DNA from 3 places in the Ruminococcus sp. RTP21204st1_B2_RTP21204_210225 genome. Region 1 is predicted to be linked to each of the others. Evidence: predicted binding sites of a transcription regulator. Region 1 holds the regulator's gene; each other region holds the start of a gene.
What was found. The regulator HrcA, encoded in region 1, represses chaperone genes, less so after heat shock. The targets are predictions, from matches to a motif close to TGTTAGCACTCNNNNNNNNNGAGTGCTAACA.
Positions count from the first base shown of each region.

Region 2: groES (co-chaperone GroES) is a predicted target of HrcA. The motif match lies at 2,648-2,678, and genes of this name have one in related genera.
Region 3: htpG (molecular chaperone HtpG) is a predicted target of HrcA. The motif match lies at 2,048-2,078, and genes of this name have one in related genera.

Region 1 covers NZ_JBCPGA010000008.1:49,937-54,007, forward strand. Annotated here, with positions in the region: gene AB5123_RS04935 (hypothetical protein) at 1-652, shown strand, start outside; gene AB5123_RS04940 (hypothetical protein) at 682-1,416, shown strand; gene hrcA (heat-inducible transcriptional repressor HrcA) at 1,668-2,696, shown strand; gene grpE (nucleotide exchange factor GrpE) at 2,719-3,291, shown strand; gene dnaK (molecular chaperone DnaK) at 3,355-4,071, shown strand, end outside.
Region 2 covers NZ_JBCPGA010000004.1:90,160-94,230, reverse strand. Annotated here, with positions in the region: gene AB5123_RS02810 (response regulator transcription factor) at 1-212, opposite strand, end outside; gene groL (chaperonin GroEL) at 594-2,237, opposite strand; gene groES (co-chaperone GroES) at 2,281-2,553, opposite strand; gene xylA (xylose isomerase) at 3,647-4,071, shown strand, end outside.
Region 3 covers NZ_JBCPGA010000006.1:38,785-42,855, forward strand. Annotated here, with positions in the region: gene htpG (molecular chaperone HtpG) at 107-1,996, opposite strand; gene AB5123_RS03815 (CPBP family intramembrane glutamic endopeptidase) at 2,245-3,270, shown strand; gene proS (proline--tRNA ligase) at 3,344-4,071, opposite strand, start outside.

The DNA of each region.
Region 1 (4,071 bases):
CGAGGATACTCTCACAGCGCAGTATACAAAGAAGATACAGGGCGAGAGCCTTGCTATCGACATGACAGTGGCAAGCGAATATGACAATTCATCAGCTGTTGTTGAGATATCAGGCGGCAATATGCACATGAAAATGAACTTTATGGGCGTGGATATGGATATCTATAATATCGACGGAGTTATGTACACACTTGACAGCGAGTCAAAAACGTATTACACTGTTGATATGGAAGAATCTATCGACGACTTCAAGAGCGAGATAGGCTACGGCATTAACGACAGCTACAAGTTCATAAGCTCTGAAACAACTGACGACGGTCTTATCTGCGAAACTTTTGAAAGCACAGAAGATCCTGATATCGAGCTTGAATCAGGCGTAACTCTCGACACAAGCGATTCTGACGATTATTCTTTCACAACAACATTCAAGTATTACTTCAATGCTGACACAAAGGATATTGTTAAGATAGAAACTATCTCTGACGGCTCAACGACTACTGTTACAGTAAACTCATTCACAACTGAAAACGTTGAAGTCAAGCTTCCTGACGATTTTGACAGTTGGACAGAGCAGTCTTTCGATAAGGACACTGAAGATATCCCTTATGACGCTGAACTCGATGTTGAGTCAGGCGCTGAGTCAGCCGAGTGATTCTTGTCATTTTTCGGAGGCAAAATATTATGAACAAGAAAATGGTAACTATTATTGCAGCTTTGGCAATGTGTACAGCAATGGCAGGCTGCACTAAGAGCGATACTGCAAGCTCTTCAAAGGCTGAAACAACTACTACAACAACGGCTGCCGCAGAGTCTGCCGCTCCTGCTGAAAGCAACGCTGACAGCACTCCCGCAAATGTAGGCACAACGGATTATGACGTTGACGGTGATTTCAGAGCTTTCGAGCAGATGAAAGACAAGTATGAGGGCAACTATCTTGCGAACCTTACAGGTCAGATGTCAAACAAAGGCACAAAGTATACTATCTGCATAAAGGACGGCAAGGCTTATCAGGCACTCACAGTTCAGGGCATGAAGTCATACACAGTTTGCCCTGGCGACGGAAAGCTTTACAACGTTTCAGAAGGCACGACTACCTACAGCATTGAGGACGACGACGGAAATCAGTGGAAGTCAGCCGACATTCTTTTCGGCGCGACCCTCGATTTTGACCACGCATATATTGACACAACAACAAACGTTGTTCACGAGTATTATAACCTCGACAGCAGTGTCTCAGGCGGTGAGGGTCAGATAGTTTACGGCTTTGACGGCGCTACATATGACCTTAAGCAGGTAGTTCTGCTCCCAGAGGGTGCTGACGAATCAAGTGCAGTTTACTTCACTGTAGATTCCATTGGCGAAGCAGACGACAGCCTGCTTGCTGTTCCTGATCTTTCTGCTTATACAAAAGAATAATTTTATCTGATCTTTTTCCAACATCGGGCGGACAGACCACTGCGGTCTGCCCGCTTTTTTGCATTTTCAGCAAAGTGTTGTGCAATATGACGGAAAAGAAATTCAAATATTTTTAAAATTTGTGAGAAAAATAGTCTTAAACCCCTTGACAAAATCGTCAAAAGGGTATAAACTATACTTAGCACTCGAGAAGAAAGAGTGCTAACACTTAAATACAATAAGTGCTAACAAGAAGAACGGGTGGTGAGCAAATGGACGACCGCAAGCTGAAAATACTTTCAGCGGTAGTCAATGAATATATCGTAACAGGCGAGCCTGTAGGCTCAAAGGCGATAATGGCTCACGTCAAAGCGTCCTCAGCGACCATAAGAAATGAAATGGCAGAGCTTGAGAAGCAAGGCTATCTCGAACAGCCACACACCTCCGCAGGCAGAATACCAACATATAAGGGCTACAGGCTTTATGTTGACCAGCTCATGGAGCAAAACCAGCTTACAGCAAATGAAAAGAAGATGCTGGATTCAATGATACCGCAGGAATATGTCACAGAGGAAGACCTTGTGAACAAGGCTTCAATGGCATTGGCGGATCTTACGAAATGTGCGGCGGTGGTCGCAAACGCAACGCCAAAGTTCTCGCTTATCTCAAAGGTAGAGGTAATACCTACAGGAAAGAGAATGTACGTTATTTTGATGATAACGTCCAACGGCTCTATTAAGAATAAGGTTTGCCGATTGGAGTTCGACCTCAGTCAGGATCAGCTTGAGTTTTTTGATAACTTCGTAAAGGAAAATCTCAACGGCGTGCCTATCGACAGTCTTTCGGACGCTTATCTTGAAAAGCTCACAGAAGCAATGGGAACGTACATGATGACCCTTTCACCGCTTGTTTCCGAGATAATGAAGATGACAAAGGAAATGAGCAGCGTGTCTATCAAAGGTCAGAGTAATCTTCTCACCTGCAAGGACTTCAACCAAAATGAGATAATAAGCTTTCTCGATAATCAGAAGGAGCTTAAAGGATTTATTGACGAAACGTTCTCAGGGCTTCACGTTATGTTCTCCCCTGAGCGTGACGGGTTTGTTATCCACAACTCCTCTATTATAACAGCTCCGTTCTCAAAGGACGGCAAAACAGCAGGTGCGCTGGGGCTTATAGGTCCTATGAGGCTCGACTATGCGAAGTTTATCCCATATCTCGAGTATTTCACAGGAAAGATATCGGAAATGATATCCGAAAAGCCACAAGAGCAAAACAAAGAAGATGACGAAAATAAATAAAAAGAAAGGCAGGCGGCGTAAATTGAGTAAGGAAACTGAAAAGGACACCGAGCTTGAAAAAGAGGAAAACACCTCTGCTGAAAGCGAAGAAGTGAAAGAAGCGGCGGATACCGCAGAAAATGCCACTGAGGATACAAAGAAAAAGGCGGAGGAGAGCGAAACAGAAAAGCTGAAAAAAGAGCTTGCCGAAGCAAATGACAAGTATCTCAGACTTATGGCTGAATATGATAACTTCAGAAAAAGAAGCGCAAAGGAAAGACTGGAGCTTACAGACACAGCAAAGGGAAATGTGATAAACGGCTTCCTGCCGGTGTTTGACAACTTTGAAAGAGCGTTAGGCACAGAAACTCAGGACGCAGTTTATAAACAGGGTGTTGAAATGATCTTCAATCAGTTCAGCGACGCTCTGAAAAAGCTCAACGTTGAGGTCATGGAGCTTGCGGGCAAGGAATTTGACCCGAACGTTGCAACGGCGGTCAGCACAGTTGACGACCCTGACCTGGGTGAAAATATTGTGGCGCAGGTGCTTCAAAACGGCTACACCATAGGCGGCAAGGTCATAAGACACGCAATGGTAATAGTAGCAAACCCATAAACAAAGACATCGGGACTTAAGGTCTTGATATAAATTAAGTAAATTTTGAAAGGACTTGATCTTATGAGCAAAATCATCGGTATAGATTTAGGTACAACAAACTCTTGTGTAGCAGTTATGGAGGGCGGCGAAGCCGTTGTTATCCCTAACAGCGAGGGTGCAAGAACAACTCCGTCAGTAGTTGGCGTTTCAAAGAACGGCGACAGACTTATCGGTCAGGTAGCAAAAAGACAGGCTGTTACAAACTATGACAACACTGTAATTTCTATCAAAAGACATATGGGCTCTGACTACAAGGCTCACATGGGCGGCAAGGATTACACTCCACAGGAGATCTCAGCTATGATACTCCAGAAGCTGAAAGCTGACGCTGAGGCTTATCTGGGTGAAAAGGTAACAGAGGCTGTTATCACAGTTCCTGCATACTTCACAGACGCACAAAGACAGGCTACTAAGGACGCAGGTCAGATCGCAGGTCTGACAGTTAAGAGAATCATCAATGAGCCAACAGCCGCTGCACTTTCTTACGGTATTGATAAAGAAGAGGATCAGAAGGTCATGGTTTACGACCTTGGCGGCGGTACATTCGATGTATCTATCATCGAAATGGGCGACGGTGTTACAGAAGTTCTTGCCACAGCAGGTAACAACCACCTGGGCGGCGACGACTTCGACCAGAGAATTATCGACTGGATGATCGCAGAGTTCAAGAAGACTGAGGGCGTTGACCTCTCAGGTGATAAAATGGCAATGCAGAGACTTAAGGAAGCTGCCGAGAAG
Region 2 (4,071 bases), on a different contig from region 1:
TTTCTTATCTCACGGCATACCTGCCAGCCGTCTATACCAGGCAGCATAATGTCAAGCAGTATGATGTCAGGCTTAAGAGCGTTGAATTTTACCACTGCTTCCTCACCGTCATGTGCAAGTATTACTCCATAGCCCTCCTTTTCAAGGTAAAGCCTGAGCAGCTCGCAGATGTTCTTATCATCGTCTACTACCAATACTCGTCCAAGCGACATATTTCATCTTCCTTTCGTTTATTTACTTCTTTTCATGCCCATTATTTCAAATTTTCGCACTTCTGAAAATTTGAACAAAAGACAATAATTATTCAAATTGATATAAGTATTATAACAAATTCACAAACCCATTGTGTGAATATTTATTTAACTTTTTATTAAATATCATAATTTGCTCCAATTTTAAGCGGACGTCTGCAACAATATGTATATATTTAATTTAATTAATCAATACTTTTGGATTTTACTTACAAAAACGCCGAGGATATTATTTGATTTTTGTAAACCATGTCATAAAATATTACCCATTCCATACAAACAGCCTCCGCAGGATAACTACGGAGGCTGTAAATTATATCAGATATTAGTCATGGGAGCTTATTAGTACATACCGCCCATTCCGCCTGCACCTGCTGCTGCGGCTGCCATAGCAGCGTCAGCCTGTGGGTCCTTCTTGTCTGCAACAAGGCTCTCAGTTGTGAGTACCATTGAAGCAACAGAAGCTGCGTTCTGGAGAGCTGAACGTGTAACCTTAGTAGGGTCAACGATACCTGCAGGTATCATGTCAACATACTCAGAAGTATAAGCGTTGAAGCCGTAGCCGACCTTTCTTGAACGGATTATCTTGTCTATGATAACGCTGCCCTCAAGACCTGCGTTCACTGCGATCTGTCTAACTGGTTCTTCAAGAGCCTTATAAACGATCTGAGCGCCTGTCTTTTCGTCACCGCTGAGCTTGTCAACGAGCTTCTTAACTGCTGGCATAGCGTTGATAAGAGCTGTTCCGCCGCCTGCTACGATACCCTCTTCAACAGCTGCCTTTGTAGCTGCCAGAGCGTCCTCGATCCTCAGCTTCTTCTCTTTCATTTCTACCTCAGTTGCAGCACCGACCTTGATAACAGCTACGCCGCCTGAAAGCTTAGCAAGTCTTTCCTGAAGCTTTTCTCTGTCGAAATCAGAAGTTGTGTTCTCGATCTGTGACTTGATCTGACCAACTCTTGCCTTGATATCGTCGCTGTTGCCAGCACCATCAACAATGATAGTGTTCTCTTTCTGAACGACTACCTGTCTTGCTCTGCCCAGCTGCTCCATAGTTGTTTCGCTGAGTTCAAGACCAAGTTCAGATGAAATTACCTGACCGCCTGTGAGGATAGCGATATCCTGAAGCATTTCCTTTCTTCTGTCGCCAAAGCCAGGAGCCTTTACAGCTACGCAAGTGAAAGTACCTCTCAGCTTGTTTACGATAAGAGTTGAAAGAGCCTCGCCCTCAACGTCCTCGGCAATGATAAGGAGCTTCTTGCCAGCCTTTACGATCTGCTCGAGAAGTGGAAGAATTTCCTGAATGTTAGAGATCTTCTTGTCTGTGATAAGAATGTAAGCGTCATCAAGGACAGCCTCCATTTTATCTGTATCTGTTACCATGTAAGGTGCGATATATCCTCTGTCGAACTGCATACCTTCAACGACTTCGCTGTAAGTTTCAGCAGTCTTTGACTCCTCAAGAGTGATAACGCCGTCAGCAGTTACCTTTTCCATAGCCTCAGCGATAAGCTTACCGATATTCTCATCAGCGGCAGAAACAGCACCTACTCTAGCTATCTCATCAGAGCCTTCTATCTTCTTTGAGTTAGCGACGATAGTTTCAACAGCAGTATCTACAGCCTGATCCATACCTTTCTTAAGTACCATTGGATTAGCACCTGCTGCGATATTCTTCATACCCTCTCTAACAAGAGCCTGAGCAAGCAATGTAGCTGTTGTTGTACCGTCACCGGCAGCGTCGTTAGTCTTAGTAGCGACTTCCTTTACAAGCTGTGCACCCATGTTCTCGAATGGGTCGTCAAGCTCGATCTCCTTAGCTATAGTAACACCGTCGTTTGTGATAAGAGGAGCACCATACTTCTTATCAAGAACTACATTTCTGCCCTTAGGTCCCAGTGTTATCTTAACAGTGTTTGCGAGCTTGTCGATACCGCTCTGCAAAGCTTTTCTTGCGTCTTCGCCAAAAATTATATCCTTAGCCATTGTAAATTACCTCCGTTTATATACTATTTAAAATGCAGTGAAATTAGTCAACAACTGCGAGAATGTCGTCCATTTTAACGATAATGAACTCTTCACCGTCCAGCTTAACATTAGTACCGCTGTACTTAGAGATAAGCACCTTGTCGCCCTTATTAACGCCCATAGTAACGTCCTTTTTACCAGGGCCCACAGCTATTACCTCTGCGACCTCAGGCTTTTCCTTAGCTGAGCCTGTGAGAATGATACCGCTCTTTGTGGTTTCCTCAGCCTCTGTCATCTTAACTACAACTCTGTCCTGCAATGGTTTGATCGCCATGATAAGTTCCTCCTTTTATAATACCAATTATAAGCTTTGTAAAATATTGTGAGCTACTGTATTTTTAGTCTTTTCAGCACTCTCACCGTTTGATTGTTAGCACTCAGTCTTTCTGAGTGCTAATTATATTTTAGCACCTTTTTCGCAAAATTCAAGTCATTTAAGGTCATTTATGTGATTTTTGTAGGATTGCACAATATCTATCAGGATAAAAATTGGTTTCAGAAGCATATTGTACAATTTATTAAGGGGTATTGCAGGTCTGAAATCAGATTTTCGGGTGGGGATAAATGTATTCAATGGAGGTATGCGTATCAACAGTATCCATAATTGTAGGGGACGACGCCCTCGGCGTCCCGATATTCCTCACCAATTGAATTAACGGAGATTATCACAACAATGTCACCCCGAATAATTCAACATCGAAGATACCAAAACCACGGCGTTACCTCTCCGAACGGGACGCCCATTTCTGTGAAACAGAAATTGCGTCGCTCCCATACAAGTGCGGTGGGCAAGTTTTTCGGTTGCCAAACCGTGTTGTAATTGTGGGCTTGTTCCTTCGACGGGCGAACGGTGTTCGCCCCTACAGATTTATTGCCGTGGGTTTATCCGTATTTTATATTCAATTTTCAAGCTTCAAACAAGGTGCAGGAAGTGCTTTTCTGTGCGATCAGAACCTCTCATCGTGTTCACCTAACTCACGTTGACAAAATGTTTCCTCATACACTGCTACCTTGCAGGATATTCGATTTGGGATAATACCCTTATACTTATCCCGAAAAAGGGGTAATTTGTTGCATAAAAAATGCAACAATTGCAGAAATGTTGCCAAATTAAAAGATAAATCATTTGTTTGCACAAGTTTAGTTGTCAAAATTTGTGCAGTTATTACAGAAAATTATTACAGAAATATTGATGAAAATACGAGAAAAAATAGTGTGTCTATGCAGTTATCCCACAATTTTAATATATATCAATATATGCAATTTTGATAAAAAACAGTTGACAAACGGGTGCGATTTGGTGTATTATTGTATTGTAATCGTTTAATCGTTAAGATCAAACAATAATATATTCGGAGGTCAAAATTATGGCAGAGTATTTTAAGGATATTCCAAAGATCAAGTATGAGGGCGTAAACTCAACTAATCCCCTCTCTTTTAAGTATTATAACCCAGATGAGGTTGTAATGGGCAAGACTATGAGAGAACAGCTCAAGTTCGCTCTTTCATGGTGGCACACAATGGGCGGCGACGGCACTGATATGTTCGGCTGCGGCACTACTGACAAGACTTGGGGCGAGGCTGCTCCTGAGGCAAGAGCTAAGAAGAAGGTCGATGTTGCTTTCGAGATAATGGACAAGCTTTCTATCGACTATTTCTGCTTCCATGACCGTGACCTTTCTCCTGAGTACGGTGATCTCGGCACCACTAACGCAAAGCTTGCTGAGGTAGTTGACTACATAGCTGAAAAAATGGCTGCTGACCCTACTAAGAAGCTTCTTTGGGGTACTGC
Region 3 (4,071 bases), on a different contig from region 1:
TTTGTATAAAACCTACAATTATCAGCCTGAAAAGCACAAAAAAGCCGTGGAAACACTGCTGTTCCCACGGCTTTCGGTATGTTAAGAGAGTATCTGTATAGCTTTATTACTTTGTCATAAGCTCGCAAACAAGGTTTGCAAACTCAACAGGGTTGTCGATAGACATACCCTCGATAAGCAAAGCCTGATCGTAAAGAAGCTTTGCATAGTCTTTCAGCTTGTCCTTATCGTTAGCATAGAGGTCTTTCAGCTTCTCAAAGATAGGGTGATTTGGATTTATCTCCAGTGCCTTTTCAGCCTTTACCTTATTGCCGTCATTCTGAGGCATAGCGTTGAGTACCTTCTCCATTTCGATAGTTATGCTGCCGTCTGATGAAAGACAAACAGGGTGAGTTTTAAGCTTCTTTGAAAGACGGACAGTCTTTACCTTGTCAGCGATAGCTTCCTGCATGAAAGCGAACATATCCTTGTTCTCTTCGTCAAGCTTTTTAGCCTCTTCCTTTTCTTCCTCTGTGTCAAGGTCGAGATCAGCGTCGCTTATGGACTTGAAAGGCTTGCCGTCATAGTTTATCATCACCTTGATAGCGAACTCGTCAACGTCCTGTGTAAAGTAAAGAACTTCATAGCCCTTATCCTTGATCTTTTCAAGCTGAGGGAGCATTTCGATCCTTTCCTTTGTTTCGCCGCAAGCATAGTAGATCTCTTTCTGATCTTCTTTCATTCTTGAAACATACTCTTTGAGTGTAACGTTCTTGCCGTCAAATGAGGACGGGAACATAAGGAGATCTTTCAGAGTTTCGTTTGCAGCGCCGTATGACTGATAAATGCCAAACTTAAACTGAAGCCCGAATACGCTGTAGAACTTCTCATACTTCTCACGGTCGTTTTTCAGAAGCTTTGCAAGCTCGTTCTTTATGGACTTTTCAAGGTTCTTTGCGATTATCTTGAGCTGTCTGTCCTGCTGTAAAAGCTCACGGGAGATGTTCAGTGAGAGATCCTCAGAGTCAACAACGCCCTTTACAAAGCTGAACCAGTCAGGAAGCAGGTCTGCACACTTTTCCATTATCATTACACCGCTTGAATAAAGCTGGAGTCCCTTTTCATAGTCCTTTGAGTAATAGTCAAAAGGCGCACGGGCAGGGATATAAAGCAGTGCATCATATGTTGCAACGCCCTCGTTCTTTGAATGGATATGTGCAACAGGTGGCTCATAGTCGCCGAACTTCTCCATATAGAAGTTGTTGTAATCCTCGTCCTTTAGCTCGCTCTTGTTCTTCTTCCAGATAGGGGTCATGCTGTTAAGAGTTTCGATAGCCTTGTGTACCTCAGGCTCTTTGCCCTCCTCATTATAATGAGTATGCTCGACTTCCATTCTGATAGGGAATCTGATGTAGTCAGAATATTTCTTTACAAGTGACTGTATCTGATACTGATCAAGATATGTTGAATACTTCTCGTCATCAGTATCGTCCTTGAGTTTAAGTGTGATAGTTGTGCCGACGCCGTCAGGCTTGTCACACTCTTCTATTGTGTAGCCCTCAACACCGTCAGATGTCCACTTGTAAGCCTGATCGCTGCCAAAAGCCTTTGTTACAACGGTAACTTCCTTTGCTACCATAAAAGTAGAATAGAAGCCTACACCGAACTGACCGATGATATCAACATCGTCTCCAAGGTCATTGTCTTTCTTAAAAGCAAACGAGCCTGAGTTTGCGATAGTACCAAGGTTGTTTTCAAGATCCTCCTCGGTCATACCGATGCCGTTATCAGAAACTGTAAGCGTTCTGTTTTCCTTGTCGATAGCGATATTGATAGCGAAGTCGCTCTTTTTTATTCCCACAGAAGTGTCTGTCAGGGACTTGAAATACAGCTTATCAATAGCGTCGCTTGCATTTGAGATTATCTCTCTGAGAAAAATCTCCTTATGAGTGTAGATCGAATTGATCATCATATCAAGCAGTCTTTTGGATTCTGCCTTAAATTCTTTTGTCTGCATAAAACCTCGACCTTTCCTTATTTTTTTACTTTTCAGTATTGTTAGCAATATAATTAGCACTCTATCTATTTGAGTGCTAATTATATTATACAACAAGGTTGATAAAATGCAATAGTTATCACAAAATTTCTCTTATTTATTTACAAATCCATAACATTTCATCACATACCTGACAAAATACCATTTGCAAAAGCACCATGTTGTGTGTTATAATATATAGACAAGACCGAACAAGGGAGGAATAATATTTGACTACCAAAAAGTCTGTTTCTCTGCTGACCCCTGAAAAACAGCAGGAAAAGAAACTTCTTACTATAGATTGCGTGAAAATTTCACTTCTGCTCATTTTATACAACCTGCTAAACAGGATATTCGCAGTGTTATTCTTTTACGTTGCATACACTTACCACTCAGGAAAATTCACTCTTAGCTACTCGGCAGTTCTCAGCTATCTGAAAAAGCAGACCGCTTTTATAAGCTCAACTACTTTTTCCATGACGGCAAATTTGTTTATCACTCTTATGAGCGTGCTTGTTTTTGGGATAGTTTTTGCTATACTTTTCCGAAAACGAGAATCAAGCTTCATAAAGCCGAAAAAAGGCACGGCAGTAAAAGGGCTAAAATGGTTTTCAGCCTGCTTTGTGATAAACATTCTGCTGTCACAGCTCATATCTATCCTCACGGGTATACTTGGTCAAAACGGAGTGACAGTTCCCACAAGCGATTTTTCCATTCATCAGCCCTCTGCCCTTGCAGTAATAGTGCAGTTCTCATACGTTGTGATAATAGCCCCTATCGTGGAGGAATTTATCTACCGTGGAGCGATCCTCACGGCTCTAAGCCCATACGGAAGGGGTGCGGCGGTGCTTTTCTCGGCACTTGCATTCGGACTTATGCACGGAAATATCCCTCAGGCGGCTTCGGCATTCGGCACAGGACTTGTTTACGCTATTATCGCCGCAAAGTGCGGCTCGATACTGCCAACAGTTATAATACACTGTCTAAACAATCTGCTTGCAAACTTCTCGTCCATATCTGATGCAATAGGGCTTGAACACTATGAGACCTTCATGAGCGTTGCTGAGATAGTCATAGGTCTGGTGGGCTTTATGGTGCTTTTCACAAGCCTTAAAAAGCTTCTCATTGATGACAGCGAAAACGTGCTTACACCAAAAGAGTGCCGCAGATATGTTTTCACAAACCCTGCCACAATAGTCTATATGCTCTGCCTTATCATACCGATAGTAAAGAGCCTTGTCCAGGCAAACAGCTAAAAATCACAAACAAAAAACGGGTGACTGCCAATTATTTGACAGCCGCCCGATATTTTTATATCCAAAGAGCCTATTAATAAGCCTTGCCCCAAAGCACCATATGCTTTGCTGGCTTTCCACAGCATACGCAGGTATCTGCTATCTCCTCCTGCTCAAATGGGATACATCTTGAGCCTACTCCTGTGAGTTCCTTTACCTTATCCTCGCAAGCTTCATCGCCGCACCACATTGCCTTAACAAAGCCGTCGCCCTTTTCCTCAAGAGCCTTTGTTATCTCGTCAAGTGTCTTGCAAACATAGGTGCGTCTTTCTCTGTTTTCAAGTGCCTTTGCATAAAGACCATCATGAACAGCCTGAAGTCTTTCATTTACTGTTTCAACAAGCTCACCAAGCTTGCAGAATACCTTTTCTCTGTTGTGTCTTGTAACAAGCACACACTGATCGTTCTCAATATCCTTTGGACCAATTTCAAGTCTTACAGGAACGCCCTTCATCTCATACTGTGCAAACTTCCAGCCAGGTGACTGCTCTGAATCGTCGAGCTTAACTCTTATGCCTGCATTTTTAAGCGTGTTGTAAAGCTCGTTAGCCTTGTCAAGAACGCCCTCTTTGTGCTGTGCTATAGGTACGATAACTACCTGAACAGGTGCAACAGCAGGTGGCAGAACAAGTCCGTTATCGTCGCCGTGTGTCATTATAACTGCACCGATAAGCCTTGTCGTAACGCCCCATGATGTCTGGAATGGGTGTGCAAGCTTATTATCTCTTCCAGTATAAGTGATATCGAAAGCCTTTGCAAAGC